Antarctobacter heliothermus: one gene and its partner. The protein of the gene in region 2 binds, or shares a complex with, the protein of the main gene of each other region. Links are inferred from orthologs where the notes say so. Each region holds a gene or a part of one and is shown on either strand. Other genes may lie near its edges. The genes, in order: ANTHELSMS3_RS13820 and pnp.

What was found.
Region 1: the proteins of pnp (region 2) and ANTHELSMS3_RS13820 are in contact, whole or in part, in a cryo-EM structure (PDB 9QH0), measured with the Escherichia coli proteins. The link is inferred for Antarctobacter heliothermus from one-to-one orthologs.

Annotation. Positions count from the first base shown.
Region 1 is NZ_CP022540.1:2,887,090-2,903,207, forward strand. Bases 5,900-9,770 are described here. They hold ANTHELSMS3_RS13820 (Rne/Rng family ribonuclease), read left to right. Parts: upstream 5,900-6,291; coding sequence 6,292-9,570; downstream 9,571-9,770. Other genes in these bases: ANTHELSMS3_RS13825 (hypothetical protein), read left to right, coding at 9,581-9,770. Outside these bases: RNA chaperone Hfq, read left to right, coding at 1-157; GTPase HflX, read left to right, coding at 175-1,437; ANTHELSMS3_RS13805 (aminoglycoside phosphotransferase family protein), read right to left, coding at 1,449-2,345; ANTHELSMS3_RS13810 (penicillin acylase family protein), read right to left, coding at 2,342-4,807; ANTHELSMS3_RS13815 (NAD(P)-dependent oxidoreductase), read left to right, coding at 4,910-5,782; more of ANTHELSMS3_RS13825, read left to right, coding at 9,771-10,561; ANTHELSMS3_RS13830 (sulfurtransferase TusA family protein), read right to left, coding at 10,989-11,210; ANTHELSMS3_RS13835 (cytochrome c biogenesis CcdA family protein), read left to right, coding at 11,320-12,072; ANTHELSMS3_RS13840 (hypothetical protein), read left to right, coding at 12,280-13,545; ANTHELSMS3_RS13845 (cytochrome P450), read left to right, coding at 13,542-14,891; ANTHELSMS3_RS13850 (fructose bisphosphate aldolase), read left to right, coding at 15,022-15,924. UniProt on the Escherichia coli protein: Endoribonuclease that plays a central role in RNA processing and decay. Required for the maturation of 5S and 16S rRNAs and the majority of tRNAs. Also involved in the degradation of most mRNAs.
Region 2 is NZ_CP022540.1:2,145,306-2,160,547, forward strand. What follows is about bases 4,296-7,290. They hold pnp (polyribonucleotide nucleotidyltransferase), read left to right. Parts: upstream 4,296-4,719; coding sequence 4,720-6,861; downstream 6,862-7,290. Other genes in these bases: ANTHELSMS3_RS10195 (cation:proton antiporter), read right to left, coding at 4,296-4,443; ANTHELSMS3_RS10205 (hypothetical protein), read right to left, coding at 6,937-7,149. Also shown: ANTHELSMS3_RS10170 (DUF1643 domain-containing protein), read left to right, coding at 40-558; ANTHELSMS3_RS10175 (DUF5665 domain-containing protein), read left to right, coding at 548-832; ANTHELSMS3_RS10180 (hypothetical protein), read left to right, coding at 932-1,579; rpsO (30S ribosomal protein S15), read left to right, coding at 1,711-1,980; more of ANTHELSMS3_RS10195, read right to left, coding at 3,187-4,295; ANTHELSMS3_RS10210 (YigZ family protein), read left to right, coding at 7,590-7,943; ANTHELSMS3_RS10215 (organic hydroperoxide resistance protein), read right to left, coding at 7,962-8,390; ANTHELSMS3_RS10220 (MarR family winged helix-turn-helix transcriptional regulator), read left to right, coding at 8,558-8,989; ANTHELSMS3_RS10225 (response regulator transcription factor), read right to left, coding at 9,166-9,852; ribA (GTP cyclohydrolase II), read left to right, coding at 10,000-11,082; ANTHELSMS3_RS10235 (LLM class flavin-dependent oxidoreductase), read left to right, coding at 11,146-12,147; ANTHELSMS3_RS10240 (L,D-transpeptidase family protein), read left to right, coding at 12,155-12,664; ANTHELSMS3_RS10245 (ABC transporter ATP-binding protein), read left to right, coding at 12,871-13,974; ANTHELSMS3_RS10250 (extracellular solute-binding protein), read left to right, coding at 14,088-15,209. UniProt on the Escherichia coli protein: Involved in mRNA degradation. Catalyzes the phosphorolysis of single-stranded polyribonucleotides processively in the 3'- to 5'-direction. Also involved, along with RNase II, in tRNA processing.

The DNA of each region.
Region 1 (16,118 bases), 740 kb from region 2 along the record:
CAACGGGGTCAAACTGCAGGGGGTCATCACCTGGTTTGATAATTTTTGCGTCCTGTTGCGCCGCGACGGGCAATCGCAGCTTGTGTACAAGCACGCAATTTCGACCATCATGCCCAGCCAGCCGATCAACCTGTATGACGGCGAAGGGGACGCGTGAAGGAACACGCTGCGCCCGTGACCCGCGCTTGGGTCCTGCATCCCGATATCAAAAACGACAAGGACCGGCGGAACGCCCGGATGGCCCTGGATGAGGCTGTGTCGCTGGCACATGCCTTGCCGGGGCTCGAGGTTGTGGGCGACACGATCGTGCCGTTGCCGCGCCCCCATGCGGGCGCGCTGTTCGGCACCGGCAAGATCGAAGAACTGCGCGCCCTGTTTGAGGCGCAAGAGATCGAATTGGTGCTGGTCGACGGCCCGGTGACCCCGGTGCAACAGCGCAATCTGGAAAAGACGTGGAAGGTCAAACTACTCGACCGGACCGGGCTTATTCTGGAAATCTTCTCGGACCGCGCCGCCACCCGCGAAGGGGTGTTGCAGGTCGAGATGGCGCACCTGTCCTATCAGCGCACCCGCCTTGTACGGGCCTGGACTCACCTTGAACGGCAGCGTGGCGGATTGGGGTTCGTCGGCGGCCCCGGTGAAACGCAGATTGAGGCAGACAGACGCGCCATCGACGAACAACTGGTGCGCTTGCGCCGCCAGTTGGACAAGGTGGTGCGCACACGCGAATTGCATCGCAAGGCGCGCGCCAAGGTGCCCTATCCGATTGTCGCGCTGGTGGGGTACACCAACGCCGGAAAATCCACGCTGTTCAACCGGTTGACCGGGGCCGATGTCATGGCCAAGGACATGCTGTTCGCCACGCTGGACCCGACCATGCGGGCGGTGCGATTGTCCACCGGGGCGGATGTGATCCTGTCCGATACCGTGGGTTTCATCTCTGATCTGCCGACCGAACTGGTCGCCGCGTTCCGCGCCACACTGGAAGAGGTGCTGGCCGCAGATGTGGTTGTGCATGTACGCGACATTTCGCACCCAGAGTCCGACGAACAGGCCAAAGACGTTCGCACCATCCTCGAAAGCCTCGGGGTGGCAGAGGACACCACGCAGATTGAGCTATGGAACAAACTTGACCGGCTAGAGCCTGAGGAAATCGAGGCGGTGCGCCAGCGGGCCGCGCGTGATCCTGCCGTGCATGCGGTCTCGGCCCTGACGGGCGAGGGGCTGGATGACTTCCTTGAGGCCGTGACAGAGGCGTTGGATGGGGAGCGGCTGCGCGACGATCTGGTGCTGGGCTTTGACGAAGGGCGCAAACGGGCGTGGCTCTTCGAAAAGGGTCTGGTCGAGAGTGAGCGTCAGGAAGAAGACGGTTACGTCATCTCGGTCCACTGGTCTGCGCGCGATCGAGCACGGTTTGAGGCGATGGACAAGGACTGAGGCCGCCCGCCTCAGATCACCGGGGCATCCCTGTTCAACAGGTCTTCGGCCACCTCTAACCGGCGCAATTGCCGTGCGGATGGCACCTGCGGCGTGTTTGCCCAGACCCAGAGACAGAAACACCGTTGCAGAAACAGGCGGACCGCCGGGTCCGTCTGATCTGTGCCATAGGCGTGCCGCAGGTCGGTGACCGCTTGTTGTCCGTCTGACGCGCCCAAGGTCATCAGGTCCAGCGCCAGCGTAAAGACATCGCGCAATGGCTCATCCTCGCGCGTATTCTCAAAATCCAGACCCCAGACCGTGCCGTCCACGTCCAGCATCAGGTTGGAGAGGGTCATGTCGCGGTGTGTGACTGCGCGGGCAGAGGGGCGGCCCGTCACACCTGCCGCAATGGCCTGCACGTCCCGCGCGGTCTTGGCAAAGCCATCGGGATCGGGAATGGCGCGCTGCCCGTCCAGCGCCGCCGCGATCAACCGCGACAGCCAGTTGACTTGGCCCGTGGCGTCAAACGGGCAGGGATGCTGCGTCAGCCCGTGATAGGCTCGCAACCAGCGCCCGGCACTGGTCGCAACCTCTGCACCGCCCGCCCGACACACCGTGGCAAGGTCCGTGCCGTCGATTTTTGGCATGGCCATTGCCCGGCAGGAGGCGTCGAAAAATAAGACCTCCGGCGCGCGACTGGCCCCGGTCTTTAGTGCCTGTGCCACCTGTGTTTGACGGCGGGCCTGACGCGCTGCCCGGTCCGAATCCGCCCAGACCTTGATCAGGATTGGCCCCTTCGGCCCGTCCGATTCAAACAGATGCGCCTCACCGCCGCCGGGTCGCGCGGCGCGCGGCTCTGATCCGCCGCCATGGCGCGCCTGTGCCTCCATTGCCAAGGCCCGCGCGGCCTCGGCCGTCAGGCTCATGGTTTGACGAGGCGCGTGATCCCGACAGAGGCGGCGCGCGCAAGCCCGATGTCCAGCGACATCGGCAGGTATTCCCCGCGCCGCCACAGCTGACCCAGATCGTCATAGTGGCGAGACAGCGGGTGCCCCGATTGCCCGGTGGCCGAGATAAAGACCGAACTGTCCGGATCGGCGAAATCATAGACTCCGCGATAGCCCGCCCCATGCACATTGGCAAAAGGCTCGGGCTCGGTCCCCGAGGTGCGACCGCGCATCAACGTATGATCGCCGCCCGAGGTCTCCTGCCGGACGTTCACGAAATAACGCAGGATCGGGACTTCGCCCAGCACCGGATGCCGGTGTGTGGCGGCATGGGCATCGCCCCAGCGCAGCGATTCCAGCGAACTGCCGAACTCTTCGTCGATCCAGATCAGCGCATCGTCCAGCGCCAGCCGCGCGATGTCGCTACAGGTTTCCACCACGGCAGAGCGGATCACGTCGCACCACACGCTGGCCCCGTCCACGTCGCGAAAGACGCGCTCGATGAACAGTGGCTCGACGTGGTTGAAGTCCGCGGCCAGCGGGCCAAGGTCGTCGCGGATCAACCGGTCCTGAAGCGCGCGCAGCCACGCGGCATAGATCAGCGGCTCTGGCAGATGTTCGTTCATCTCGCCGTTCCAATCGGCCAACAGCGCCAGCGCGCGCTGGCGCTGACGGGCGGGGGTGCCCTGCGGCGCCGCCTCGCCGGTGAACCACAGATCCCGCCCGATCAGCGGCAGCAGCGTGCGCGCGGCAGGGGACACGGTGTCCAACTGCGCCTCAATAAAGCTGTCGCGGGTGTGCACCTTGCGACCCTGCATCACACTGGTCCAGCGCTGCACCCGCTGGCTGTCGCCCCATTCGAAACTGACATGGTTGGGGAAGGGGCGGTCGATCATCTTGTTGTTGGTGTTGCCAACGATCCCGCCCTCGGGCGCAAGGAATTCGGGGTTGGACGAATAGGGCAGATAGCCGTCCCAGCGATTGGTCGCGATCCAGCCGCGTGACGGCAACCGGCCCAGGCTTTCATGCGCGGGATCGCGACGCGGCATCGCGCCCACCAGCTTCATCGCGACGGTATCGTCGTCGATCATCGTCAGGTTCTGCGAGGGGGCCACATACAGCCGCGAGATCTGCATCCCTTCTTCAACGGACCCCGCCATCATTAACCCCACGGCGGCAGAGGCCGAGGTGTCCTCATGCGATAGTGCCGTCCACGACAGCGTCACCAGATGGCCGGGCGGCGTGATCTTGTCCAGGTTGAACTGCGACGAGGGTAGAACCGGGCCATTGTCCGTCCACAGCAGGGTCAGCGTCACCGGCGGCTCATCCTTGATGCGGATGATCGACTGGCGCGTCTCAAAAGGTTTGAACCCGTCGGGCGTGCGGTATTCCTGTCGGTTGTCGGGATTGATCTCTTCGAAAAACAGATCCTGATCGTCCAGATAAGACGAGGTGATCCCCCAGGCCAACTGCCGCGAACGGCCCACCATCAGCGCCGGAATGCCGGGGATCGATGCGCCGATCACGCCGCCGGACTGCAACTCCATCCGCGCCAGATACCAGATCGACGGCGCAGTGAAACCCAGATGGGGGTCATTGGCCAGCAGCGTCCCGCGTGAGGCAGAGCGCTCTGGCGCAGCGGCCCAGACGTTGGACGCCCCCGCCAGCCCGCGACGCGGCACCGGCCACAGGAAATCCCCGCCAACCGTCCCCGCCTGCGCCTGTTGCGTGCCCGCACCGGGCAACAATCGGGCAATCTGGGGCAGCGCCGCCACGCCAGAGCCGGGCATTTCGGGCAGAATATCCGACAGCCGCGCCTCATCGCCCAGCAACAGCGAGGTGCGTGCCCGCAGCACCTCATCGCCGATATGGCCCGACAGCTGCAGCGCCATCAACTTGATGATGGCCAGCGAATCCGCCGGTTGCCACGGCGCGATCTCTGCCTCGAACAGGAAAAACTCGGGCGCACCGCGCCCCAGACTTTCCATATTGATCTCACTGATGCGGGCATTGATCCCGGCGGCATAGGCCTCTAGCGCGTCCAGCGTGCGGTCGTCCTGATGCACGACAGAGGCTTTGGCCGCGCTGTAAATGTCCAGCCGCCGCAACAGGGTGTCGGTGCGCAGCGTCCGGCGGCCAAAGATTTCCGACAGGCGGCCCTGTGCCGTGCGCCGCATCACCATCAACTGCCACAGCCGGTCCTGCGCATGGGCATAGCCAAGCCCAAAAAACGCATCGCGGTCCGACAGCGCCATGATATGCGGCACCGCCGAATTGTCGCGCACGATTTCGATATCTGCGGTGATGCCAGAGACGGACAGGGTCTTGTCGTAGTCAGGCAGCGACCGCGACGCGAGGTAGTAGGACAGCAAAACGCCAATGACGATCAGCGCCACAGCCAGGCTGGCCAGTCGCAGCAACCATCGAAACATCAGCGCCATTTCCCTCTCCGTCCACTTGGGGTAGGTCAGAATGCACCGGGATTAACTTGCCAGCCCGGGCTTGCCAAGGGCAGGCGGGCTGGTCCGACGAGGGAGAGTATAATGGCAAAAGTCGCATTTCTGGGTCTGGGCGTGATGGGCTATCCCATGGCGGGCCATCTGGCCAAGGCCGGGCATGAGGTGACTGTCTACAACCGCACCGCCGCCAAGGCCGAAAAATGGGTCGCCGAACATGGCGGTTCGCACGCGGCAACCCCGCGTGAGGCGGCGCAGGGCGCGGATTTCATCATGGCCTGCGTGGGCAATGACGACGATTTGCGCGGTGTCTGCACCGGCGCGGACGGGGCCTTTGCCGGGATGGCAAAGGGCGCGACCTTTGTCGATCACACCACCGTGTCCGCACAGGTCACCGCAGAACTCTACGCAGAGGCGGCCAAGGCGGACCTGTCCTTTGTCGATGCGCCGGTGTCCGGCGGGCAGGCGGGGGCGGAAAACGGCCAGTTGGTGATCATGTGCGGCGGGGATGCGCCGGTCTATGACGCGGCAGAGCCGGTGATGATGTCCTATGCCAAGATGTGCCGTCGTCTGGGCGAGTCGGGCGCAGGCCAACTGACCAAGATGGTCAACCAGATCTGTATTGCCGGTCTGGTGCAAGCCTTGTCAGAGGGTCTGCACTTTGCCGAAAAGGCAGGTCTGGATGGTGCGGCGGTGGTCGATGTGATCGGCGGCGGTGCGGCCGGGTCGTGGCAGATGGTCAACCGCTATCAGACCATGATCGCGGATAAGTTCGAACACGGCTTTGCCGTCGACTGGATGCGCAAGGATCTGAACATCTGCCTGCGCACGGCGGATGAGGTGGGGGCCTCACTGCCCGTCACCGCCCTTGTGGATCAGTTCTACAAGGACGTGCAAAAACTGGGTGGTGGGCGCTGGGACACCTCGTCGCTGATCAAACGCCTGAATGCCATGGGGTGAGCCTCTGCTCACCCCGTCCCGCCGCGCCACCCTTTTCCGGGCGGCGCGGCACTTGCCGTTGCGACGCCACGTCAAACGCCGCCATGCGCCTAATTTACGCTCCTATCCGTTTGCCTACACGTCTCTCCCGACATGACCTATTGTCTTTGCCCCTTTGCACGCCTTATGTTAGCGGTCAGGCCGCGTGTGTATTACCCCGCGCCGACCAGTTTCGCTGACCGTGGACCCTGACAAACCGGACCCGGACAGACCGATCGGGCCGCAAGGCCAAAGACCCCGCCCGGACCGCAACATGCGACGGGCTTAATGAATGGGCGCCGCTTCGGTTCACTTGCCGAAGACAGGCGTCGGAGAAGAACCGCGATGAAGCGCGCGAATGACATCAGGCACGAGGCAGGGACCAATGGCTCCCGCCGTGCCGTCGCGCACCATCTCGCCCAGACAAGACACGCCGCAACCTCCGGGGCCCCACCTGGGCCGCGGAGGCGTGCGCCGTGCAAACGGATAACATGGCTAAGAAAATGCTCATCGACGCCACCCACGCGGAAGAGACCCGCGTTGTGGTGGTGGACGGAAACAAAGTTGAGGAATTTGACTTTGAATCTGAAAACAAGCGGCAACTCGCTGGAAATATCTATCTAGCCAAGATCACGCGGGTCGAACCCTCGTTGCAGGCGGCATTCGTCGACTACGGCGGCAACCGCCACGGTTTTCTGGCGTTCTCGGAAATCCACCCTGACTATTACCAGATCCCCATCGCCGACCGTCAGGCGCTGATGGCCGAGGAAGAAGAGGCCGCCAAGGCCGCCGCCGAGGAAGAGGAAAAGCCCAAGAAGTCCCGTTCGCGCTCTCGCAAGCGGACGACCAAGCCCAGCGATACTGCAGATAAGCCGCTGGTTGCAGAGACTGCGCCAGAGCAGGCTCCAGAACAGACAGCAGAGCCAAAGCCGCGTGAAATCAGCGGCATGGAAACCATCGACCTCGACGAAGACCTGGAAACCGGCGCGCCGGGTGAGGGCCTGTCGCCGATGGAAACCGTGCACGAAACTCCGGTTCAGGAACCGCAGGACGCCGACGAGGCGACCCCCGCCGAGACACCCGTGGCTCCGCAGGCCTCTGCTCAGGACGCCGCGCCCGAAGCTGTGGCCGAAGCAGCCCCTGTCACTCCTGACACGCCTGCTGCCGCGCCTGAGGCGGATCTGACCCCGATGCCGGCGGCAGAGGACGCGATCCCGGTCGAGACCGTCGAAACCCCGGCACCCGCAACACCAGACGATGCGGACGCGCCCGAAACGACGGACACCGCCACACCGCCGCGCCCCATCGCCGAAGGCACCCGGGATGAGGCCGCCGTGGTCTCGCAAGACCCCGAGACCACCGACACAGCCGCACCGGCGCAGGCTGAGGCCGCGCCCGCAGCAGCGGATGCGACCGAGGTGGCCGACACCGCCCGCGATGACAGCGACGAAGACGACGACGACGATGACGATTCGCAAGACGACGCCGCCTCTCGCGATGCCTCGATCGAATCCGTTGCCGACGACGACACCCACGAAGACATTCGCCCGGTGCGCAAGCCGCGCGCGCGCCGTTACAAAATTCAGGAAGTCATCAAGGTCCGCCAGATCATGCTGGTGCAGGTCGTCAAGGAAGAGCGCGGCAACAAAGGCGCGGCCCTGACCACCTACCTGTCGCTGGCCGGTCGTTACTGCGTCCTGATGCCCAACACCGCACGCGGTGGCGGCATCAGCCGCAAGATCACCAACGCCGCCGACCGCTCCAAGCTCAAGGAAATCGCGACCAGCATCGACGTCCCCAAGGGTGCCGGGCTGATCATCCGCACGGCGGGGGCCAAGCGCACCAAGACAGAGATCAAGCGCGACTACGAATACCTCCAGCGCCTGTGGGAACAGATCCGCGAGCTTACGCTGAAATCCATCGCGCCCGCCAAGATCTACGAAGAGGGCGACCTGATCAAACGCTCGATCCGCGACCTCTACAGCCGCGAAATCGATGAGGTTCTGGTCGAGGGCGAACGCGGCTATCGCGTCGCCAAGGACTTCATGAAGATGATCATGCCGTCCCACGCCAAGAACGTGCAGCACTACCACGACCAGATGCCGCTCTTCGCGCGCTTTCAGGTCGAATCCTACCTTGGCGCCATGTTCAATCCGACGGTGCAGCTGAAATCCGGCGGTTACATCGTGATCGGTGTGACAGAGGCGCTGGTGGCCATCGACGTCAACTCTGGCCGCGCCACCAAAGAGGGCTCGATCGAGGAAACCGCCACCAAGACCAACCTTGAGGCCGCCGAAGAGGTGGCCCGCCAGTTGCGTCTGCGCGACCTTGCCGGCCTGATCGTCATCGACTTCATCGACATGGATGAGCGTAAGAACAACGCCGCCGTCGAAAAACGGATCAAGGACAAGCTGAAGTCCGACCGCGCGCGCATTCAGGTGGGCCGCATCTCGGGCTTTGGCCTGATGGAAATGTCGCGTCAGCGTCTGCGCCCCGGCATGATCGAGGCGACGACTCAGCCGTGTCAGGCGTGCCACGGCACCGGCCTGATCCGTTCTGACGACAACCTTGCACTGCAAGTGTTGCGCCAGATCGAGGAAGAAGGCGTGCGCCGCCGCTCGCGTGAGGTGCTGGTAAAATGCCCGGTCGGCATCGCCAACTACCTGATGAACCAGAAACGCGAACACATCCTCCAGATTGAAACGCGCTATGGCATGTCCGTCCGGATTGAGGGCGATCCGCATCTGGTGTCGCCCGACTTTACCCTTGAAAAATTCAAGACCGCGACCCGCGTCGTGCCAGAGGCAACAGCGCCTGTGGTCTCTGTCGACACCTCGCTGATGGATCAGGTGGACGAGGACGCCGAGGACGAGATCGAAGACGCAGAGATCATCGAAACCACGGCCCCCGAGTCCGCGCCTGCCGCCGCGCCGCAGTCGGACGAGACCGGCGAAGACGACAAGCCCAAAAAGCGCCGTCGTCGGCGTCGGCGCAAGTCGAAGTCCAAGGACAACGGCGAGAATGGGGATAACGGCGACACCGATACGTCGGATGACGACACGCGCCAGCCGGAAAAGGCAGAGGCAGCCGCCGCCGGGGACAGCGCCGAGGTTGCGGATGCGCCCTCGGAGACCGCCGAGGACGCGCCCAAGCCCAAGCGGACCCGCACGCGGTCGCGCCGCTCGCGCAGCAAACCTGCGGAGACGGTGACCGAAAACGCCGACGCGACCCCAACGGCAGAGCCGGTTGTGGCAGAGGTTGTGGCAGAGGCGGCCCCGATTGCGGATGCACCGGTCGCTGACGCGCAGCCCGCCGACGCGCCCGCATCAGAGGTGGCGGCAGAGTCGCCGGCACAGGCGACACCGGCCCCGGTTGAGGCCACAGCAGCTGACGCAGACGCCAAGCCCAAACGTGCCCGCACACGGCGCAAGGCCGCGGATGTAATTGCCGCAGCGGTCGGCACACCGACAGCGGAAACGCCGGCCGAACTGATCGCAGATGCTGCCGAAGCGCCCGCCGCAGACGTGGCCCCAAAGCCTGCGGCGGACACGGCTCCGGCCCCCGAAGCAGAGGCTGAACCGGCCCCCGCCGAGGTCGTCAGCGCCGAACCGGCTCCGAAAGTTGCACCAGATGCCGCCCCGGAAGCCGCCCCAGAACCCACACCGGAGCCCACACCGGAGCCCGCCGCCGAACAGGTCGCCGAATCTCCGACCCCGGCAGAGGCAGACGACAAGCCCAAGCGGCGCGGTTGGTGGTCACTGGGCAGCTGATCCGGACCTTATGAACAAAGAAAAGCCCCGCGGCGACGCGGGGCTTTTTCGTTTCAAGGTGCGGCTTGCCGATAACGATACAACGCCCCGGGCGGCCCCGGGCGGCCAAGGGCGCGCAGAGATCACAAATGCGACTGCGTTGACCCACATCGATGGCGGGCAAGCGCAGGGCGCGGGGGGTGTACTGTCATGGAAAGCTCCTGACAGCGGACATGCCCCGTGCGGCGAACGGCGGGACCGAGCCCATAAACCCAAACATCCAGCTTGCACGAATGGCAGCTATCGGATCATATTCGCCTTGGATGTTCTAGCGGCGATCCAAAGACCAGATATTGGAGAAACCATGGTCATTTTCATAATCCTTTCCTTTCTCTCTTTAATGATTGTCTTGGGCGCATCATTCGCCGGTGCTTATTGTTTGGAGGCGATGTTTGGTGGGGACTTAACAGCTTGGGTGCAGTCTCTTGGAGCAATCCTTGCGATCGTCTCCGGTTTCGCTGCCGCGATTTGGCAGGTACGAGCACAACGCGTTGAAACGCAGGCGGAACGAAGCGCCGTTGCTCGGGCCGCTCACATATTGGCATATGAAGCACTTGAGACTGCGAGCGACCGGCTGGAGGCAGCGCTGATCCCGCGTAAATCTGGTAAAGTCATGAGCCTTCAGGGAGACCGCACGACAGAAATGGTCCTCGCGATGCGTGAATTCGACACGATGAAGCTACCCGCGGACTTGCTACCTTTATTTGTCCGTCTCAGGAGTCATGTCTTTGCAATAAACGAGAGAATTTCGGAAGTTTATTCCTCAGAAGAAAGGAATGAAGAACGCAAGACAGAGAGAGAAAATCGCTTGAAAAGCGCTGTGAGAGTTCGCACTGATGCCACGTTACTGTTCGAAACGTTGCAATCGATGATTTTGAAGTTTGGCGCCCAGAAGATGAATGTTGAGACTGGCGCTGAAACCGCGAGAGTAACCGCCAGCCTGCACCAATAGAAAATTAGAACCGGCCCACAACAGCCATTCGCGCAGCCGCAGCGAAAGGGCGCTTTGTCCGCGTATCCGCCCCTCTGTTGACGCGTCACGATGGTCTGCTCTGAACAGCCCGCCCGTTTCGCATCATGTCCGCTTCGAATTGGAAGTGGGCGTGGCCAGTTACCCCGCAGATGGCTGCAAAGCCCCATCCGGTCAACAGACCGGGCGCGCCGCTTCTGATGACCTCTTCGGGAACGTCGTGTCACGCGAACTTTGGCGTTCCCAAGATCTCGCCCCGTGGCCGTCCGCCAACATCAATGGGCCGGACGCATACGGGACGTTCGCGTCTCTGCCAGCGGCGCATTTCCTAACAACGTGTAAATCTGTTTCTGCAAGTCCTTGAAGACGCGACGTCACCTTTCTGTCCACGCGTGGACAGCCATACGGCTCACCCCTTGCGGATCGTCCAGATGATCGCTTTGCCCGCCTCCTCATGCCCCTCCAGATCATGCCCCGCCTCGGCACAGAAATGCGGCACATCCACCACGGCGGCAGGGTCGTCCGTGTGCAGGATCAACACCTCGCCAGAGGCCAGCCCCTGCAGCCTTTTGCGGGCCTTCAGGACAGGAAGCGGGCACAGCAGCCCGAGCGCGTCAAGTTCATGGGTCATGGTCCGGATGTAGACCCTTGCCCCGCCAAAGAAAAGCGCGACCACAGCGCACGCGGATGTGACACAGCTGCGAGGTGACGCCGCCCGTGCTTTCGCCTAAGACCCGAATATGTTTGGAATCGAAATCATAGACGCATCGCTCTTGCCCGCCATGTTCGTGGCGCTGTTGGCCGGGGTCATCTCCTTTCTCAGCCCCTGTGTGCTGCCGGTGGTGCCGCCCTATCTGGCCTACATGAGCGGCGTCTCCGTGACCGATCTTGGCACCCGCGACGGTGGCCGGAACAAGGCGATGCTGCCCGCCGTCTTCTTTGTGCTGGGGCTATCCACTGTCTTTCTTTTGATGGGCTTTGCCGCCTCCGCCGTCGGGATCGCCTTTCTTCAGTATCAGGACTGGCTGAACACCGCCGCCGGGATCGTCGTGATGATCTTTGGCGCGCATTTTGTCGGCGTCTACCGCATCGGTTTTCTTGACCGTGAGGCGCGGCTGGATGCGGGGGATCAGGGCGGGTCGGCCTTTGGCGCGTATATTCTGGGGCTCGCCTTTGCCTTTGGCTGGACGCCCTGCATCGGCCCGCAACTGGGCGCGATCCTCAGCCTTGCCGCGTCCGAGGCGTCGGTGGCGCGTGGAACATTGTTGCTGGCGGTCTATGCCGTGGGGCTAGGGGTGCCGTTCCTGCTGGTCGCGGCCTTCTTGCCGCGCCTGACCGGGGTCATGGGCTGGATGAAACGGCACATGGAACAGATCGAGCGCGCCATGGGCCTGCTATTGTGGACCATTGGCCTGCTGATGCTGACGGGCGGATTTTCGTCGCTGTCCTTCTGGCTGTTAGAGACCTTTCCGGCGTTAGCCGCTCTGGGTTGATCTGCGGTCAGCGCAGCCCGTGCAGCGCCGCCAAGGGGGCAATGCGCGTGACCAGCCAGGCGGGATAATACGCCGCGGTCGGGCCGACAAGACAGGCCCAGCCTGTCGCCAGCACGACAGTTCCTGCAGGAACTGCGCACGCCCGGACGCCGCCTTACTCTTGCCGAAAATCCGGCGTACCCTGATCGCAACAAAGAGGTGCGAAAGATGGGCGCTGGACAGACTGAAATACCGCAGGACGTGTCACGGCGCAGGGTGTTCTACATCCCCGGCTATGATCCGATTCATCCCCGCCGCTACCGCGAACTTTACCGCAAGGAGGGCGCGGCGCAGGCGCAGGTGTCCGGCTATCAGATCGACCTCAGCCCCAAGCAGACGGGTGGTCTGTATGGCTGGCACGTCGTCAGCGCGATGGACGGGCAGGCGGTCACGGCGGATATTGAGGTTCTGGTCTGGTCCGACATCGTGCGCAACAGCATGTCCACCTCGATCCTCGCGACCTATGCGCAACTGGTCCGCACCGCCTGGGAGTACATTGCCACCGGCGCGCTGAGACGGTTGATGCTGCTGCGCAAAGGGCCAGTAATTGCGGCGCTCTATCCGATTGGGATGCTGCTGTTGCAACTGACCCTTGCGCTGGTGCTGGGTTGGGCCGGGTTTGTCGTTATCAACCGGCTTGCGGCGGCTTTTTCGGAATGGCTTGGGGTGGGTCTTGAGTCGGCGGCGACGGTTGCGGGCCTCGTGGTCTGGGCGGTCACCACCTGGGCTCTGCTGCGCTGGTTCAAGAAGAAGGACGGCAAGATTTTTGCCTACTACCTGATGCACGATTATGCCTATTCCGCCCGCTATCACGGTGCCAATCCGCCAGAGTTAGAGGCGCGGATGGCGGATTTTGGTGAGATCATTGCCAAGGCGTTGACCGATGATGTGGATGAGGTGCTGGTGGTGGGACATTCGTCCGGCGCTCATCTGGCGGTGTCGATCCTTGCCGACTTGATCCGCGCGGGTCGCGTTCCGGCGAACGGGCCGAAACTGGCCTTTCTTAGTCTGGGGCAGGTGGTGCCCATGGTGTCCTTCTTGCGCGGCGCGCATCGTTTGCGCGCCGATCTGCGATATTTGAGTGCGCAAGACGCGCTGACATGGGTCGACGTGACTGCGCCGGGCGATGGCTGTGCCTTTGCGTTATGCGATCCGGTGGCTGTCTCTGGCGTGGCACCCGCCGACAAACGCTGGCCATTGGTGTTTTCGGCGCAGTTCACCCGGTCCCTGTCCCCCGAACGCTGGAAGGCGCTGCGGTGGAAGTTCTTTCGCCTGCATTTCCAGTATCTTTGCGCGTTTGATCGGCCGCTGGACTATGACTATTTTCGCATCACCGCCGGGCCGCTGTCGTTGGCCACCCGCTATGCGGACCGCCCACCATCAAACAGCCGGATTGACGTGCCGGTGTCAAAATACACGAGCATTGCGGCATGATCCCTCCGAAACCGGCGGCGCGGCCTGATCGGGTTTCGCTGTGGCGCTATGTCAAACTGTTCCGGCAGGACATTCTGTCGGCTCAACCCGCGCGGCTGTACCGCGCCAAGATGGCAGAATTCCGCACGCCGTTTTTTCGGTCCTTCCTGCTCAACCAGCCCGATCTGGTGAAGACTGTCCTGAAGGAGCGCCCGATGGATTTCCCCAAATCGGGCCGCATCAGCGAAGGGTTGCGCCCGCTGCTGGGCAATTCGGTGTTCCTATCCAATGGCGCCGCATGGCAGCGGCAGCGGCGGATCATCGACCCTGCCTTTGAGGGCGGACGCCTGCGCGAAACCTATCCTGCGATGTGGGCGGCGGCGCAATCGGCGCTGGACCGGCTGGCGACCAAGGCAGGACAGGACGTCGAGGTTGAAGAGATCGCCAGCCACGCGGCGGCGGACGTGATCTTTCGCACGCTGTTTTCCATCCCGATCGAGGATGAGACGGCACAAGAGGTGTTTCACGAATTTCGCGCCTATCAGCGCACGCAGCCGATTCTGAACCTGGCCGCCTTTCTGCCGGTCCCGCGCTGGATGCCCCGTTTCTTTCGCCGGGACACCAAGGCGGCGGCACGGCGCATCCGGACCCTGATCACCCGGCTGACAGAGGCGCGTCTGGCCGCAATAGAAGCAGGCGCCGCGCCTGACGATCTGGCCACCAAGATCATGACCACACGCGACCCTGAAACGGGGCAAAGGTTTACTGCCGAGGAAATGGTCGATCAGGTCGCGATCTTTTTCCTTGCGGGTCATGAAACCAGTGCCTCGGCGCTTGGCTGGGCCTTGTACCTGATGGCAACGCATCCGGAATGGCAGGACAAAGTGGCGACTGAGGCGCAGGCGCTCCGAAGCTGCGCGTTTTCCGACATCTCCAAACTGCGGATCAGCCGCGATGTGTTCCGCGAGACGTTGCGGCTATACCCGCCGGTGCCGATGATGGTGCGTGAGGCGACATGCCCGGAACGGTTCCGCGATCGTGACATCCCCAAGGGATCACAGATGGTGCTCAGCCCGTGGCATCTGCACCGGCATGAGGGGCTGTGGGACAACCCGGACGGGTTTGACCCCGGACGCTGGCAGACCGAAAACGGCAAGACCTGCGGGCGCGAGGCCTATATGCCGTTCTCTGCCGGGCCGCGGGTCTGCACGGGGGCGGGATTCGCCATGGTCGAAGGGGTGCTGCTGTTGTCGCTGCTGCTGCGCGACCTGCGCGTCACGCCGGTGGCGGGTAAGGTGCCGATGCCGGAGGCGCATCTGACAGTGCGCGCGCGCGACGGGATCTGGTTGAGGATCGACCGGCGGTAATCCGTTTTTTCGCCGAGCACTCTCCTCCACGTCACAGTTAGCGTTATCAGGTCAGACGCCCACTATACCGGTCCGGTCCCCTGCGGTATCGACAGTGCAAAAGCCTTTCATCTCATCATACGAGGGTCTCATGGGACAGGACGTAGCCACATTTTCCAAACAAGCCGACCAGATGCGCACGGGCGGTGGTTTTATCGCAGCACTGGACCAATCCGGCGGCTCTACACCCAAGGCGCTGCGGCTCTACGGTGTAGCCGAGGACAGCTACGATGGCGAAGACGCCATGTACGCCGAAATCCACGAGATGCGCTCTCGCATCATCACCGCGCCGGATTTCACCAACGCCAAGGTGCTGGGCGCAATCCTGTTTGAACGCACTATGCGCGCCGAGGTTGACGGTAAACCCACCGCACAGGCGCTATGGGACGATAGGGGCATCGTGCCCTTTCTCAAGATCGACAAGGGTCTGGAAGACAAGGCAGACGGCGTGCAGATGATGAAGCCGATCCCGGGCATCGAGGAGACCCTCAAAGAGGCCGCGGCATTTGGCATCTTCGGCACCAAGGAACGCTCTGTCATCCATGAGGCCAACGCGGCGGGCATCAAGGCGGTTGTGGCGCAACAGTTTGAACTGGGTATGACGGTTCTGGCGGCGGGTCTTGTCCCGATACTGGAGCCTGAGGTCGACATCAACTCTGCCACCAAGGCCGAGGCCGAAACCATCCTGAAGGCCGAAATTGCAGCGCAGCTGGACCAGCTCGCCGAGGGGCAGGATGTGATGCTCAAGCTGACCATCCCGACCGAGGACGGACTATACAACGATCTGGCGGATCATCCGCGCGTGATCCGGGTTGTGGCGCTGTCGGGCGGGTATTCCACCGATGAGGCCTGCGAACGTCTGGCGCGCCAGCCCAAGATGATTGCCTCTTTCAGCCGCGCGCTGACCGAAGGGTTGAGCAAGCAGATGTCGGATGCGGATTTCAACGCGGCCTTGGGGGCCAACATCGACAAGATCTATCGCGCGTCGATCTGACTCGCCCCTTTTCGTTGATCACAGATCTAGCCCCGTTTCCTGTCCGGAAGCGGGGCTTTTTGTTGTTTCACTGGGCGGGGTGAAGAAACTTTCATGCTGTTTCAATGTCTTGATCCACAGTGGTGGTTTTCCTCACTGATGCGGCCAAGAATCGGCGGCTATCTTGCGTCTCAGTTACGAAGTTCGGAGCAACG
Region 2 (15,242 bases):
GCCCTTGAACGTCCCGCGCGGGCGGGGCAGCTTGGCCGCATGATAGAACGGCATGCACATCAGGACGGGCAGCGCAGCACCGCGTGGTATTCGCCTTGTGAAACTTATCGTTATGGGTTGCGCCGGGTTTGGGATGCCGATGCCGGAGAGGTGTTGTTTGTGATGCTGAACCCCTCGACCGCCAGCGAGCTGCAAAACGATCCGACCATCGAGCGATGCCAGCGGCGGACGCGGGCGTTGGGCTATGGGGCGATGCGGATTGCCAACCTGTTTGCCTATCGCGCCACCCGGCCAGAGGATCTGCGCCGTGCCAATGATCCTGAGGGGCCAGAGAATGCCGCGCTTTTGGCGGACTGGTCGGGCGCTGCGGATTTGACGCTGGCGGCCTGGGGCGTACATGGCGCGTTGCAGGGCGCCGGGGCAAAAGCGGCGGCCTTGCTTTCGGGCGATGTGCGCCATCTGGGTTTGACAAAGGCCGGACATCCGCGCCACCCGCTATATGTGTCCTATGCGGTTCTACCGGAACCCTGGCCAAAGGAGATGCGCTATGCCGCCTGAATCTGACGACGACTTGCGCCTAGAGCTTGCCCGGCTTGCCGATGAGGTGGCGCTGTTGAACAGCCATCGCTTTGTGCGAATCCACAATAATGTGCCGCGCTTGATGTTCTTTCAGTTCCTGCGCGGCCTGATGCTGGGCCTTGGCACGGCGGTCGGGGCCACGGCGTTGGTGTCGGTGGCGGTTCTGGTGCTCAGCCATATCGAATTTATTCCCATCCTCGGCGATCTGGCCACTGCCCTGATCCAGGAAATCAAGATCGAGGTCACCGAGTAAGCACTGTTTAACCGTGGGGTGCGACACTCGGGGCTGTTCTCTAGGTGGCCCGGGCATTTCGTGCGTCGCCACCTGTGGGCACGAAACGGGGCAGTACCGATGTATCTATTGGCCGGGCTCATGGGACTCATGGCGCTGGGATCTGTTGCCATTGTCAGCATGGGCGATGACACCGACGACACGCCTCACGAGGACGGCGACGAACTTGATGCCGTTGCGGCCTCTCTCGACGTCGATCCCGAACAGGATGGGGTATGGCACCGGCATGACGACGATGCGTTGGCGGATGGGCGGTCGCTGTTCGATCGCATGGGTTTGATCAATATTTTTGATGCGGCCCCTTCGGAGGCAGGGGAGCCATCTGCCGAGCCGGTCGAAGAGGCGCAGGGCGCGGTTGAGGTGCTCACGCTGCATGGATTCCGGATCGAGGTTGGCGATGCTGCGCAGGAGCAAGCGTTGCCCGGCGGCGCAATGCCCGGTGACATAGTGGCCGATGCCCGGTCAGAGCCGATTGAGCAGCTTGACTATGACGCAGCGGAAGACCAGCTGCTGATTGTCTTTGATGACAGCACGCCAGGGCCAGAACCACAGTTGGAAATGCGGCTCAGCAAGGATGATCCCGACACGACCGAGATCAGGCTGGGCGGTAGGGTGCTGGCGAACTTGCCCACCGATGAGGCTCCGCCGCTGTCGTCCATCTTTCTGGTCGGTGAAAGCGACGCTGCGGCACTCGGGTTGGCGGGTTGAGGATTGCCGCCTTGCCAAGTGGCGCGGAATCACGTACCTGCGCGCATCCGCTACTGCGGACCTCTCCACGGGCTTTGCTGGACGACATCCCGGCTTGTGCCATAACCCTTTGATCCGAAAAGGAGACCCCGATGTCGATTACTGCGGAAGAAAAGACCCGCCTGATGAAGGAATACGCCACCAAGGAAGGTGACACCGGCTCGCCCGAAGTGCAGGTGGCCATCCTGACATCGCGTATCACCACGCTGACCGAACATTTCAAGAGCCACAAGAAGGACAACCACTCGCGTCGTGGCCTTCTGATGATGGTGGCACAGCGCCGCAAGCTTCTGGATTATCTCAAGGCCAAGGACGAAGCGCGCTACAAGTCGCTGATCTCCAGCTTGGGCATCCGCCGCTAAACGCGAGCGTCCTCGAATGAGCGATACGCGCCCGTCTCCGACAGGAGGCGGGCGTTTCGCGTTTCTGGCCTTTGCGTTGGGAGAGTTACGAGGTCGGACATTGGTCATGGCCAAGGACAGCCGTTTTCCTAGGCTCAGGACCCATTGATTTCAGCGAAGGGGCATGATTCACCGCGCGAAAACCGAGCGGTTAACATGTCTGATCTCTTCTGGCTGACGGATGCGCAGATGGCGCGCCTGGAGCCCTTCTTCCCAAAGTCCCACGGCAAGCCGCGCGTCGATGACAGGCGTGTGTTGATCGGGATTACCTTCATCAATCGCAATGGCTTGCGGTGGCGCGATGCCCCTGCTGCCTATGGGCCGCACAAGACGCTGTACAACCGTTGGAAACGGTGGAGCGACAAGGGCATCTTGGCGCGGATGATGGCCGGTTTGGCCGCCAAACACGGCGAACAGAAAACCGTGATGATCCCCTCTCATGGTTTGCAGGCAAACCACTGCCGGGCAGTGGACGCGACGTATCTGAAGGCCCACCGGACAGCGACCAGCATGGGCGTCGAAAAGGGGGGCGTGGACGCCTGATTGGCCGAACCAAAGGCGGCATGAATACGAAACTGCACGCTATCTGCGACAGTCACGGACGCCCGCTGAACCTGTTCGTGACCGCAGGACAGGCCAGCGACTACATCGGCGCACGGGCGTTGTTGAGCAGTCTGCCGAAAGTCGATTGGCTGCTCGGAGATCGTGGATACGATGCAGATTGGTTCCGAGAAGCGTTGCAAGACAAAGGGATACACGCCTGCATCCCTGGCCGGAAACAGCGAAAGAAAACCGTCAAATACGACAAGCGTCGGTACAAGCGGCGCAACCGGATCGAGATCATGTTCGGCAGGTTGAAAGATTGGCGGCGCGTGGCAACCCGCTATGACAGGTGCCCGAAGGTCTTCCTCTCAGCCATCGCCCTTGCAGCGCTCGTCATCTATTGGCTATGTGTCCTGACCCTAGGGTTGACCGGCGCGCGCATAGGAACGGTCCCGCAGATCTTTGCATGACGGTTTGACAAGGCATTGCGCAATGAAATCCAGTTTCCACAGACCGTGCCAACGGAGGCGATGACCAGTCCGGGGCTTTGGGGTCGCCGCGCTACGCCGGTCGGCGTGGCTGGGACAGAGCCTTTCGCGGTGGATCCTAGCTGGACCGCCTTCGTCAGACAAGGTCAGGTTCCCGCCCGACCCGGCTGGCGAGTTTGCCCACGGTCAATCCCTGCACGATGATCGAGAAGACGACGATCACATAGGTCACGGTCAGGATCAACGGTTTCCACTCTCCATCCGGCAGTGAAAGCGCCAGCGCGACAGAGATACCGCCCTTCAGTCCTCCCCAGGTCATGATCGGCATGACGCCGGGCGCAAAGGAGCGAAAAGGCTTTAGCATCAGGATTGGCACCACCACGGCAGTCAGCCGCCCGAACAGCGCCAGTGCGATGCACAGCACGCCGGTGATCAGCATGTTTGCCTCAAGCTCGACGGCGAAAATCTCGACGCCGATGAGCATAAACAGGACGGCGTTCAGGATCTCATCCACCAGCACCCAGAACTTTTCCACATATTCGCGGGTTTCCTCGGACATGCCGTGCTTGGCGCCGATGTCGCCAATCAGCAGGCCCGCGGAAACCGCCGCGATGGGCGCGGAGAAATGTAGGAAAATCGCCAATTCGTAGCCGCCAAAGGCCAGCGCGAGGGTCAGCAGCACCTCAAGTGCGTAGTCGTCGATATGGCGCATGACGCGAAAGGTCAGCCAGCCCAAAACGATGCCCAAGACAGCACCGCCTAGTGCCTCTTGCGCGAACAGCTTGGCCGCGTCCATCGCCGGGCTGCCGTGGGCGTCGCCATGCGACAGTGCCGGAAAGGCAAGGCCGACAAGAACAAGAAACACAACATAGCCAACGCCATCATTGAACAGGCTTTCGCCCGCGACCTGCGTTTCGAGTGACTTGCGCAGATTGGCCTGTTTCAGAACACCCATGACGGCCACAGGGTCGGTGGGTGAGATCAGAGCACCAAAGACCAGCGCAATCAGGATCGGTGCGCCGGTTAGCCAGTGAAAGCCCATGCCGATGACGGCCGTCGACAGCGCCACGCCGATGGTCGCCATCAGCAGGACGGTGGGCCAGACCGCACGCAAATCCGACAGCTTGACATGTAGTGCCCCAGCAAACAGCAACAGCCCCAGCATCCCCTCCAGCAGTGCGTCAGAAAAGTCGATGCCCGTCACCACGCCGCGCAGTGTGTCGGCTATCCCCAAGGTGGGCATCGCCACATCCAGACCCAGCGCCGCCATCGAGGCCAGCAGTGCCACCACAAGGATGCCGATCGCCGAAGGCAGCCGGAAGAAGAAGTAGTTGATGGTGCCGAAAACCCCGGCAAGCACGATGAGGAGAGAGGTGATCTGCAGCAGGGTCATGGGGGCGCTTCACTTGAAATAACTGTTCGGCCTGTATCACGGCGCAGGCAATGTGGCGAAAGCTTTTGACACCAAGCAATTATTCTCCAGCAGCCGGCGAGGTGGGGCTATTGGACGGCTTCACAAAGGTTGTTGTCTGCTGTATGGGCCTCGCATCTGAGACGTGACGCACTGACCCGGCGCATGGGATGATGAAAGGGTCGGCGGCAATGGGGCCGCTAGTCAATCGGAGGACCCGGGCCAAGGGGCTTGGGAGTGCCTCCAAGAGGATTTTTGATGTTCAAAGAAGTGAAAAAGACGCTGCAGTGGGGCGAAGAAACGCTCACGCTGGAAACGGGCAAGGTTGCCCGCCAGGCAGACGGCACCGTCATTGCCACCCTGGGCGAAACATCCGTCATGGCCAACGTGACGTTTGCAAAGCAGCAGAAGGAAGGCCAGGATTTCTTTCCCCTGACCGTCCACTATCAGGAAAAATACTATGCGGCCGGCAAGGTGCCCGGCGGTTTCTTCAAGCGTGAGGCACGGCCCACCGAGAAAGAAACGCTGACAGCGCGCCTGATCGACCGTCCGATCCGCCCGCTGTTTGTGCCCGGCTTCAAGAACGAAGTCCTGGTCATGTGCACCGTGCTGAGCCACGACCTTGTCAACGACCCCGACATCGTCGCCATGATCGCCGCCTCTGCCGCGCTAACCATTTCCGGCGCTCCGTTCCGTGGCCCGATCGCGGGCGCGCGCGTTGGTTTCGAGGACGGTGAATACGTCCTGAACCCGACAGTCGACGACATGCACCAGCTGCGCAACAACCCCGAGCAGCGGCTCGATCTGGTTGTCGCGGGCACCAAGGACGCGGTCATGATGGTCGAATCCGAGGCCTATGAGCTGACCGAGGATGAGATGCTGGGCGCGGTCATGTTCGCACATGAAAGCATCCAGCCGGTGATCGACACGATCATCGAACTGGCTGAGGAAGCCGCGAAAGAGCCGTTTGATTTTCAGGCCCCCGATTACTCGGCGCTGTTCGAAGTCGTCAAAGGTCTTGGCGAAGAGAAGATGCGCGCCGCTTATGCGATTTCGGACAAGCAGGAACGCGTTGCTGCCGTGTCCGCGCTGAAGGATGAGATCAAGGCTGGTCTGAACGAAGAGCAGCTTGCAGATGCCAACCTTGGCCCGGCGATGAAAAAGCTGGAGTCGATGGTTCTGCGCGGTGACGTGGTCAAGAACGGTCGCCGTATTGACGGCCGTGCGCTAGACCAAATCCGTCCGATCGTGTCGGAAACCGGCCTGTTGCCGCGGACCCACGGGTCGGCGCTGTTCACCCGCGGTGAAACTCAGGCGCTGGCCGTTACTACGCTGGGCACCGGCGACGATGAGCAGTTCATCGACGCCCTGCACGGCAACTTCAAATCCAACTTCCTGCTGCACTACAACTTCCCCCCCTATTCGGTTGGCGAAGTTGGCCGTGTGAGCGGCCCGGGCCGTCGTGAGATCGGTCATGGCAAGCTGGCGTGGCGTGCCTTGCAGGCGGTTCTGCCGGCGGCGACGGATTTCCCCTATACCATCCGCATCGTGTCCGAGATCACCGAATCCAACGGCTCCAGCTCGATGGCGTCGGTTTGCGGTGGCTCCTTGTCGATGATGGACGCAGGTGTTCCGCTCAAGGCGCCGGTGGCCGGTGTGGCCATGGGTCTGGTGCTGGAAGATGATGGTTCTTATGGCATCCTGTCCGACATCCTGGGTGATGAGGATCACCTTGGCGACATGGACTTCAAGGTGGCCGGGACGGAAAACGGCATCACCTCGTTGCAGATGGACATCAAGGTTGCGGGCATCACGCCTGAGATCATGAAAGCCGCGCTGGCACAGGCCAAGACGGGCCGTCTGCACATTCTCGAAGAGATGTCCAAGGCGATCACAACGGCGGGTGAGTTCAGCGTTCACGCGCCGCGGATCGAGACCATGCAGATCCCGACCGACAAGATCCGTGAAGTGATCGGTTCGGGCGGCAAGGTGATCCGCGAGATCGTCGAAGTGTCGGGCGCAAAGGTCGACATCAACGACGAAGGCATCATCAAGATCGCTTCGCCGGACGGCGAGTCCATCAAAAAGGCCTATGACATGATCTATTCGATCGTGGCAGAGCCGGAAGAGGGCAAGGTCTACAAAGGCACGGTCGTCAAGATCGTCGACTTTGGCGCCTTTGTGAACTTCTTTGGCAAGCGTGACGGTCTGGTGCATGTCAGCCAGATCGAGAACAAGCGCCTGAACCATCCTTCGGACGTGCTGAAGGAAGGCCAAGAGGTCTACGTCAAGCTGCTGGGCTTTGACGATCGTGGCAAGGTGCGTCTGGCGATGAAGATGGTCGATCAGACAACCGGCGAAGAAGTCTCCAACGACGCGAAAGAAGACGCCGAGGGCTGATCCGCCCCCAGGTCTTCCTGACAAATAGAAAGCCCCGGACCGAAAGTCCGGGGCTTTTTTCGTCTGATCGGGGGATTACAGGTCGTCGTTCGCGCCGCGAACCACAGAGCGGGTGCCCTTGACCGCCAGCTTTGTTGCTCCGGCGGTGGCCTTTACAGCGGTCTTGCCGACAAAAAGCGAGGCATCGACCGTGTTGTCGAAAGCGCGTTCAGCGGAACAGCCCCCCAGCAGGGACAGGCTCAGGGCGGCGGCAGTTGCGGTCAGACCGTGCGAGATCATCAGTTTCATGGTCGCTCCTTTTCTGTGGGCGGCTCAGGGTCAGTTGGCCGGGCCTCGTGTCGGGGGGGATTGTCCCGTCAAGGCAGTCCGGCCCGGCCTCCTCCCTGTGCGGATTGGAATACAAGTTTTTATAAAACAAGGAAAACGAATAAGAATTATGGTTTAGATGAAATTTTCTGATGTTAAGATCGGGTGGAGACCAAAGCCGCGGGTTCCCTTTTGGGGAGGCGCAGGGGTCTTGGCCCCGCAGGGTTTCGCGCTTTCGCCATTTCAAGCAGCAGCCGGATCGGCGCGGGCGGTCCGGGTCCACGGCGGCCGCACCATCCCATGTCCGGACGGATCGGTGAGCGTTGTGAGGGGCAACGGCCTGTCCGGCAAACGGTGTGCCTTGCTAGCGCCGCACGGGCGCAGGTCTTGCATATGGCGTCCCGGGGTCCTAGGGCGGGGACATGCAGGTCCTGGAGAATATTATAAGCGACCGGGGGTCACGCTATGCGGTGTCTGGCGGCCCTTGCCACACGCCCGAAGAGGCGGCGCTTTTCCTGAAAGAACTGAAGCGGCGCAAAAAATTTGCCAAAGCCACGCACAACACATGGGCCTGCCTGACGACAGACGGGCCGTTGAAAAACGACGACGGTGAAAGTGGCGCGGGCATGGTGATCCTGCGAATGTTGGAACGCGAGGATCTGCGCGACACCATTGTCGTGGTGACGCGATGGTACGGTGGCAAACATCTGGGAGGCGACCGCTTTCGCCATGTGCAGGAGGCGGTCCGCCAGTTCATCGAGGCGCGAGGAGCCTGAGCCCCCCGCGCCACGCCATCACAGCAGTTCGGTTTCGACCGAGATGTTGCCTTGTGTTGCGTTCGAATAGGGGCAAATGAAATGGCCGCGCTCGACGATCTTTTCTGCCACATCACGGTCAACGCCGGGCAGCGCGACAATCAGTTTGACCTTGAGGCCAAAGCCGCCGTCATCGCGCGGGCCAATGCCCACATTGGCGGTAACGCGAGCGTCGTCTGGGACATCACCTAGGTTCTCGTTTTGCGCGGCAAAGCGCATCGCGCCGAGGTAGCAGGCGGCATAGCCGGTGGCGAACAGCTCTTCGGGGTTATGGCCTTTGCCAGAACCACCCAGTTCGGTGGGGCTGGTCATGGTCACGGTCAGCATCCCCGAGGCAAGGCCGGCGGTGCCGTTGCGGCCACCGCCGGTGGCCCAGGCTTCGGTCCAGTATTTTGCATCCACGCTCATGAAATGCTCCTTTCGTGTGAGATTGTATCCTTCACGATATAAGTGGTCCCGCCCAAGCGTTGTCAACGCTTGCGATTATATCGTGCGCGATTTATTCATTTCATATGACAAATACTCTTTCTCCCTCGGACATGCTGTGTTTTGCGCTGTACTCAGCCGGACATGCGATGCAACAGGCCTACAAGCCGCTGCTTGATCCGCTGGGGCTGACCTATCCGCAGTATCTGGTGCTGGCGGCACTGTGGGCCGAGGATGATCAAACGCTGGGTGCTCTGGCGACGCAAATGCAACTGGCGTCCAACACGCTGACGCCCTTGGTCAAACGGCTGGAGGCGAAGGGCATGCTGACCCGGCGCCGGGACCCGGCGGATGAGCGGCAGGTGAGGATCGCGTTGACAAAGACAGGGCGGGCACTGCAGGCGCATAGCGTTGAAGTGTCACGCTGCTTTCTGGACCGGACCGGGTTGTCGATGGAACAGGCAATCAGATTGCGTGACGATGTGTTGGGCCTGCGCGATACCCTGCGAGAGGCCAGCGATAAGGACAGCGCGGCAGGCGACGCTTACATTAGCGGCGGACAAAAAAAGGCCGGGCACTAGGCCCGGCCAAGTCCAACAGGGAGGTGCATGTGAAAACCCGCACATGCAACGGGAACTGATGGGTTCGATCTAAAGATGACCAAAGCCTATGATTTTGACCCACGTCAAAACCGGACACAGCCTACATTACTCCGGGAACTTTGATCGACACAATTCGACCTAAGCACACCCTACCTTCAGCTCACCAATCGATAGCCGCCAGATTCGGTGACCAGCAGGCGGGCGTTCGAGGGATCCGGCTCTATCTTCTGGCGCAAGCGGTAGATGTGGGTTTCCAGCGTGTGCGTTGTTACCCCGGCGTTGTAGCCCCAGACTTCATGCAGCAGGGTATCGCGCGGCACCACGCCTTCGGTCGATCGGTAGAGGAATTTGAGGATATTGGTTTCCTTCTCCGTCAGGCGAATTTTACGATCTTCTTCGGTAACCAGCATCTTCATCGCCGGTTTGAAGGTGTACGGGCCGACGGTGAATACCGCATCCTCGGACTGTTCGTGCTGGCGCAGTTGGGCGCGGATGCGGGCCAGAAGGACGGGAAACTTGAAGGGTTTGGTGACATAATCGTTGGCCCCCGCGTCCAGACCCAGAATGGTGTCGGAATCGCTGTCGTGGCCGGTCAGCATCAGGATCGGCGATTTGACCCCCTGCTTGCGCATCAGGCGGCACAGTTCTCGCCCGTCGGTGTCAGGCAGGCCGACGTCCAGAATGATCAGATCGTAGATCTGTTCCTTGACGCGCGACATGGCGGTGGCGCCGCTGTCAGCCTCGAAAACTTCAAAGTCTTCGGTCATGATCAACTGCTCGGCCAGTGCCTCGCGCAGGTCTTCTTCGTCATCGACCAGCAGGATGTTTCGCAGTTGCGCCATGGGCTCGGGTCTCCGTGTTGCGTTTCCTGCCATTTGTGACCAGAGTGCGCCTCCGGCAACCTTTGCTGCAAGCGGTTCACGGCCTCGTGTGCGTGAGGGCGAAATGTTACAGAATGTCGGGAAGTTGGCCAGCCGAAGGAGGCACAGGTGGGACTGAGGCCTGACCTGAATGAAACACTTGCCCGGGCGCGGGCGGATCTGCGGATGGGCGTACCTGTCGGGCTGACGGGTGGCGGTCAGACGGTGCTGGTTGCCTCTGCCGAGACACTGTCAGAGGCGCGGCTGTATGAGTTGCGCGCGCTGGGACCGCTGGATCTGGCGCTGACCGGGCGCAGGGCGGCGACACTCAAGGCGCGCGCCTATAACGATGGCGTCGCGCGCGTGGTGGTTCCCGAAGAGGCACAGTTGTCTTGGGTTCAGGATCTGGCAGACCCGGCGGACGATCTGGCGAACCCCATGAAGGGGCCACTGCAGACGCGGCGCGGTGGATCGGCCGTGCTGCACCGACTGGCGCTACAACTGTGCAAAGGCGCGCGCCTGTTGCCTGCTGCATTGGTGGTTGGGGTTTCGGCGGATAAGGTGACGACGGAGGGGCTGTTGTTGATCAATGCGGCAGAGGCCGCGCCGCTGCTCGACGCGTTGCCTGAGCTAGATCACGTCGTGTCTGCCCGTGTGCCGCTGCGTGCGGCAGAGAATGCGCGGCTGCACATCTACCGACCCAAGGACGGATCCGAGGAGCATTACGCCATAGAGATTGGTCGCCCCGACCGGGCCAGGCCGGTGCTGGCGCGACTGCATTCGGCCTGTTTTACCGGCGACCTGCTGGGGTCGCTGAAATGCGACTGCGGTCCGCAATTGAATGCGGCACTGGCACAGATGGGGCAGGAGGGGGCGGGCGTGCTGCTGTACCTGCAACAGGAAGGGCGCGGGATCGGTCTGGCCAACAAGATGCGCGCCTATGCCTTGCAGGATCAGGGGTTCGACACGGTCGAGGCCAATCACCGGCTGGGGTTTGAGGACGACGAAAGAGACTTTCGTTTGGGTGCGCAGATTCTTGAACAATTGGGGTTTTCCTCTGTCCGTTTGATGACGAACAACCCCGCCAAAATGCAAATGATGGAGAGCTGCGGCATCGCCGTGGCAGACCGCGTGCCTCTGAAGGTGGGTGAGACGCCGTTCAACAGCCGCTACCTTGCGGTAAAGGCCGCGAAATCCGGGCATCTGCTATGATGGCGGCGGGGGCTTGTTCCCTTGCGATCCGTGCATAGCTTTGCGGTCAAAGGAGCCTTCCCCATGCACTATTCCCTGCTCGACCTGTCGCCCGTCCCCGAAGGCTTCGCTATCGCTGACGCCCTGCGCAATACCGGCGACCTTGCTCGCCACGCCGAGGACTGGGGCTATCATCGCTATTGGATGGCCGAACATCACAACATGCCGGGCATTGCCTCGGCGGCGACGGCGGTTCTGATTGGTCATGTGGCCGGTCTGACCTCTCGGATGCGAGTCGGGGCAGGGGGCATCATGCTGCCCAATCACGCTCCGCTAGCGGTGGCGGAGGCGTTTGGCACGCTTGCTACGCTATATCCTGACAGGATTGACCTTGGACTAGGCCGCGCGCCCGGCGGTGATCATGCGGTCATGCGCGCGCTTGGGGTCCATCCTGAACGGTCAGAGCAGTTTCACAATGAGGTTGCGGAACTGCGCGATTTGCTGGGTTCGCCACAAGAGGTCCGCCCTGTACGGGCGTTGCCGGGGGAAGGAACGCAAGTGCCTTTGTGGATACTTGGGTCATCGCTGCACGGGGCGCAGGTGGCGGCGATGCTGGGCCTGCCGTATGCCTTTGCCTCTCATTTTGCGCCCGCCATGTTGGAACAGGCGTTGGAGGTTTACCGCCGGTATTTCAAGCCCTCGGAGTCACTGGACAAACCGCATGCGATGATGGCGGTCAACGTCTTTGCGGCAGACACCGAGGCCGAGGCGCGGCGATTGCGGACCACCATGCAGCAGGCTTTTTACCGGCTGCGCACGGGGCAACCGGGCAAGTTGCCCGCACCTGTCGATGATCTGGCGACGGTGGTGCCCGCCAGTGCGATGCCTGCGTTGGATGAGGCACTGCGGATCAGCGCGGTGGGCGATCCTGGGCAGGTCGAGGGCCAGATGCGCGCCCTGATTGCGCGTCATCAACCCGATGAGGTGATCCTCACTGGCCAAATCCACGACCATACGGCGCGGCTGCGGTCGTTTGAGATTGCAGCAGAGGTTATGGGCCGGGTCTCTCGGGCAGAGGCGGCCTGACCGGGTGCTGACGGTCAACGACATGGTTCTGACCCGGATGGGCCTGCGGTTTGCGGGTCGGTGCTGGCCCTGCGTGATCGGAAAAGGCGATGTCACCGTCGACAAGCGCGAAGGCGACGGGGCGACGCCTGCGGGCGTGCACCGAATTGTCGGCATGCTTTACCGGCCAGACCGGATCGCACGACCCACCGATTGGGCTGTTCCGATCGGTCCATCGGATCTGTGGTCGGATGATGCGACGCACGAAGATTACAACCTTTTGGTGCGTGCGCCTTATGCGTGGAGCCATGAGAGACTGCGGCGCGGAGACCGGCTATATGATCTGGTGATCCTCACGGATTGGAACTGGCCCCGGGCCGAACGGGGGAGGGGATCTGCCATTTTCCTGCATCGTTGGCGACGACCGGGATTCCCGACTGAGGGTTGCGTGGCCTTTCGGTCGAACCATCTGAACCAGATCGCGACCCGGATCACCCTTGGCACCCGGCTGATCGTACCCGAGGCGTTGGGAAAGTAGGACGAAACGCCCGGTCGGTCGTCCCGAAACTTTGGAAATCAGAGTCCAAAGGGCCTGTATGGTGCTGATTTTCTGACCGGACCGACCGGATTTGCGCATCAGATGCGCAGAAACCAGCGATTTACTTGCAACCCCTCCCATCACGCGCTTTAGTCTGGCTTCAAGACAGCGGGAAAATCCGCGACATAACAGACAGGGAGTCTGACGTGGCCGATGGAGCAAGTGGCGACGCATTCGTTGCCTTTGAGCGCGTGCAAAAAAGCTATGACGGCGAAACGCTGGTCGTGAAAGATCTCAATCTGAGCATGCCGAAGGGTGAGTTCCTGACCATGCTTGGGCCGTCCGGGTCGGGCAAGACAACTTGCCTGATGATGCTTGCGGGTTTTGAGACCGCAACACATGGCGATATCATGCTGGATGGCGTTTCGATCAACAACATTCCACCGCACAAGCGTGGCATCGGGATGGTGTTCCAGAATTACGCGCTTTTCCCGCACATGACGGTGGCAGAAAATCTTTCCTTCCCGCTGGAAGTCCGGAAACTGGGCAAATCCGAGCGTGAGAAAAAGGTCAAGCACGCGCTGGATATGGTGCAGATGGGGGCCTTTGGCGGCCGCCGTCCCGCGCAGTTGTCGGGCGGTCAACAGCAGCGGATCGCGCTGGCCCGTGCGCTGGTGTTTGAACCGGAACTGGTTCTGATGGACGAACCGCTGGGCGCGCTGGACAAACAGCTGCGCGAGCACATGCAGTTCGAGATCACCAATCTGGCGCACCAGCTGGGGATCACCGTGGTTTATGTGACCCACGACCAGACAGAGGCACTGACCATGTCGGATCGCGTTGCCGTCTTCAACGACGGCCGCATCCAGCAGTTGGCCCCGCCGGATGAGCTGTACGAAAAGCCGCAGAATAGCTTCGTCGCGCAGTTTATCGGTGAGAACAACACGCTGGAAGGCGTGGTGAAGGAAATCAGCGGTAACACCTGCGTCGTCCAACTGGATGACGGCGAGGTGCTGGACGCAACCCCGGTGAACGTCAGCAAGGTGGGCGAGCGGACTCGCGTGTCCATCCGTCCCGAAAGGGTGGAGTTCAACAAGGACCGCCTGAAGGACGGCGTGCACACCTTGAAGGCTGAAGTGCTGGAATTCATCTACATGGGCGATATCTTTCGCACCCGGCTGCGCGTGGCGGGCAAGGATGATTTTGTCATCAAGACCCGCAACGCACCGGATCAGGTGCGGCTGGAACCTGGCAGCCAGATCGAGATCGGCTGGCTGCCCGAGGATTGCCGGGCGCTGGACGCCGGGTGATCCGAAACGCCGCGTCCTGTGGCCGGCAAGGCCGGCGGGACGCGACCTGGGGGCGGTGTACAAGCCCGTAACCCGTCCCTCCAAACAATTCGGGTAACCAAAGGGAGTATAACATGAAACTCACCAAGACTCTGCTGGCGACCTCGGCTCTGACCGTTGCTGCGTCCGGCGCGTTTGCCGAAAGCCATGCCGACATGGCAATGGACATGACGCTGGTCAGCTGGGGCGGTGCCTACCAGGCTTCGCAGCAGAAAGCCTATGCCGAGCCCTACATGGCGATGAAGGACGGCGTGTCCATCACTTGGGACGAAAGCTCGTCCGAGGCGGTGGCCAAGCTGCGCGCCATGAACGAAGCTGGCAACATCACATGGGATCTGGTCGACGTGGAAGCCGCCGACGCCATCCGTCTGTGTGACGAAGGTTTGGCGATGGAAGTCGACCATGATGAAGTTCTGGCAGCGTCGCCGGACGGCGTCGATGCCTCGGATGACTTTGGCGACATGATCGTTTCCGACTGCTTTATCCCGCAGATCGTGTTCTCGACCACGTTTGGCTATCGCACTGACATGGTGCCCGAAGGGGCCGAAGCGCCGTCCGGTGCATGTGACGTGTTCGACCTGGAAACCTATCCGGGCAAGCGCGCTTTGAACAAGCAGCCGATCGCCAACATGGAATGGGCACTGCTGTGTGACGGCGTGGAGTACGGCGACGTCTACGACATGCTTGAGACCGAAGAAGGTCAGTCGCGCGCGTTGGCCAAGCTGGAGACGATCAAGGACGAAACCATCTGGTGGTCGTCTTCGGCAGAGCCGATCCAGCTGCTGGCGGACGGCGAAGTCTTCATGGCGTCAGCCTACAACGGTCGCCTGTTCTCGGCGATTGTCGAGCAAGACCAGCCGATCGGCATGGCTTGGGAATGGCAGATGTTCGACCTTGACGGATGGGTAGTCCCCGAGGGTCTGCCCGAGGACCGTCTGGCCCGCGTGATGGACTTCCTGCACTTCGCAACAGACACGCAGCGTCTGGCGGATCAGGCCAAGTACATCTCGTACGGTCCGGCCCGCGAAAGCTCGGCTCCGCTGGTGTCAACCCACGCCGATCTTGGTATCGAAATGGCGCCGCACATGCCGACCGATCCCAACAACGCGACGAACACCTTTGTGAACAACTACAACTGGTGGGCTGATTACCGCGACGATCTGGACGCCAAGTTCCAGGCGTGGCTGGCACAATAAGGCCATTGGTGTGGCGGGGGTTCCCCGCCATGC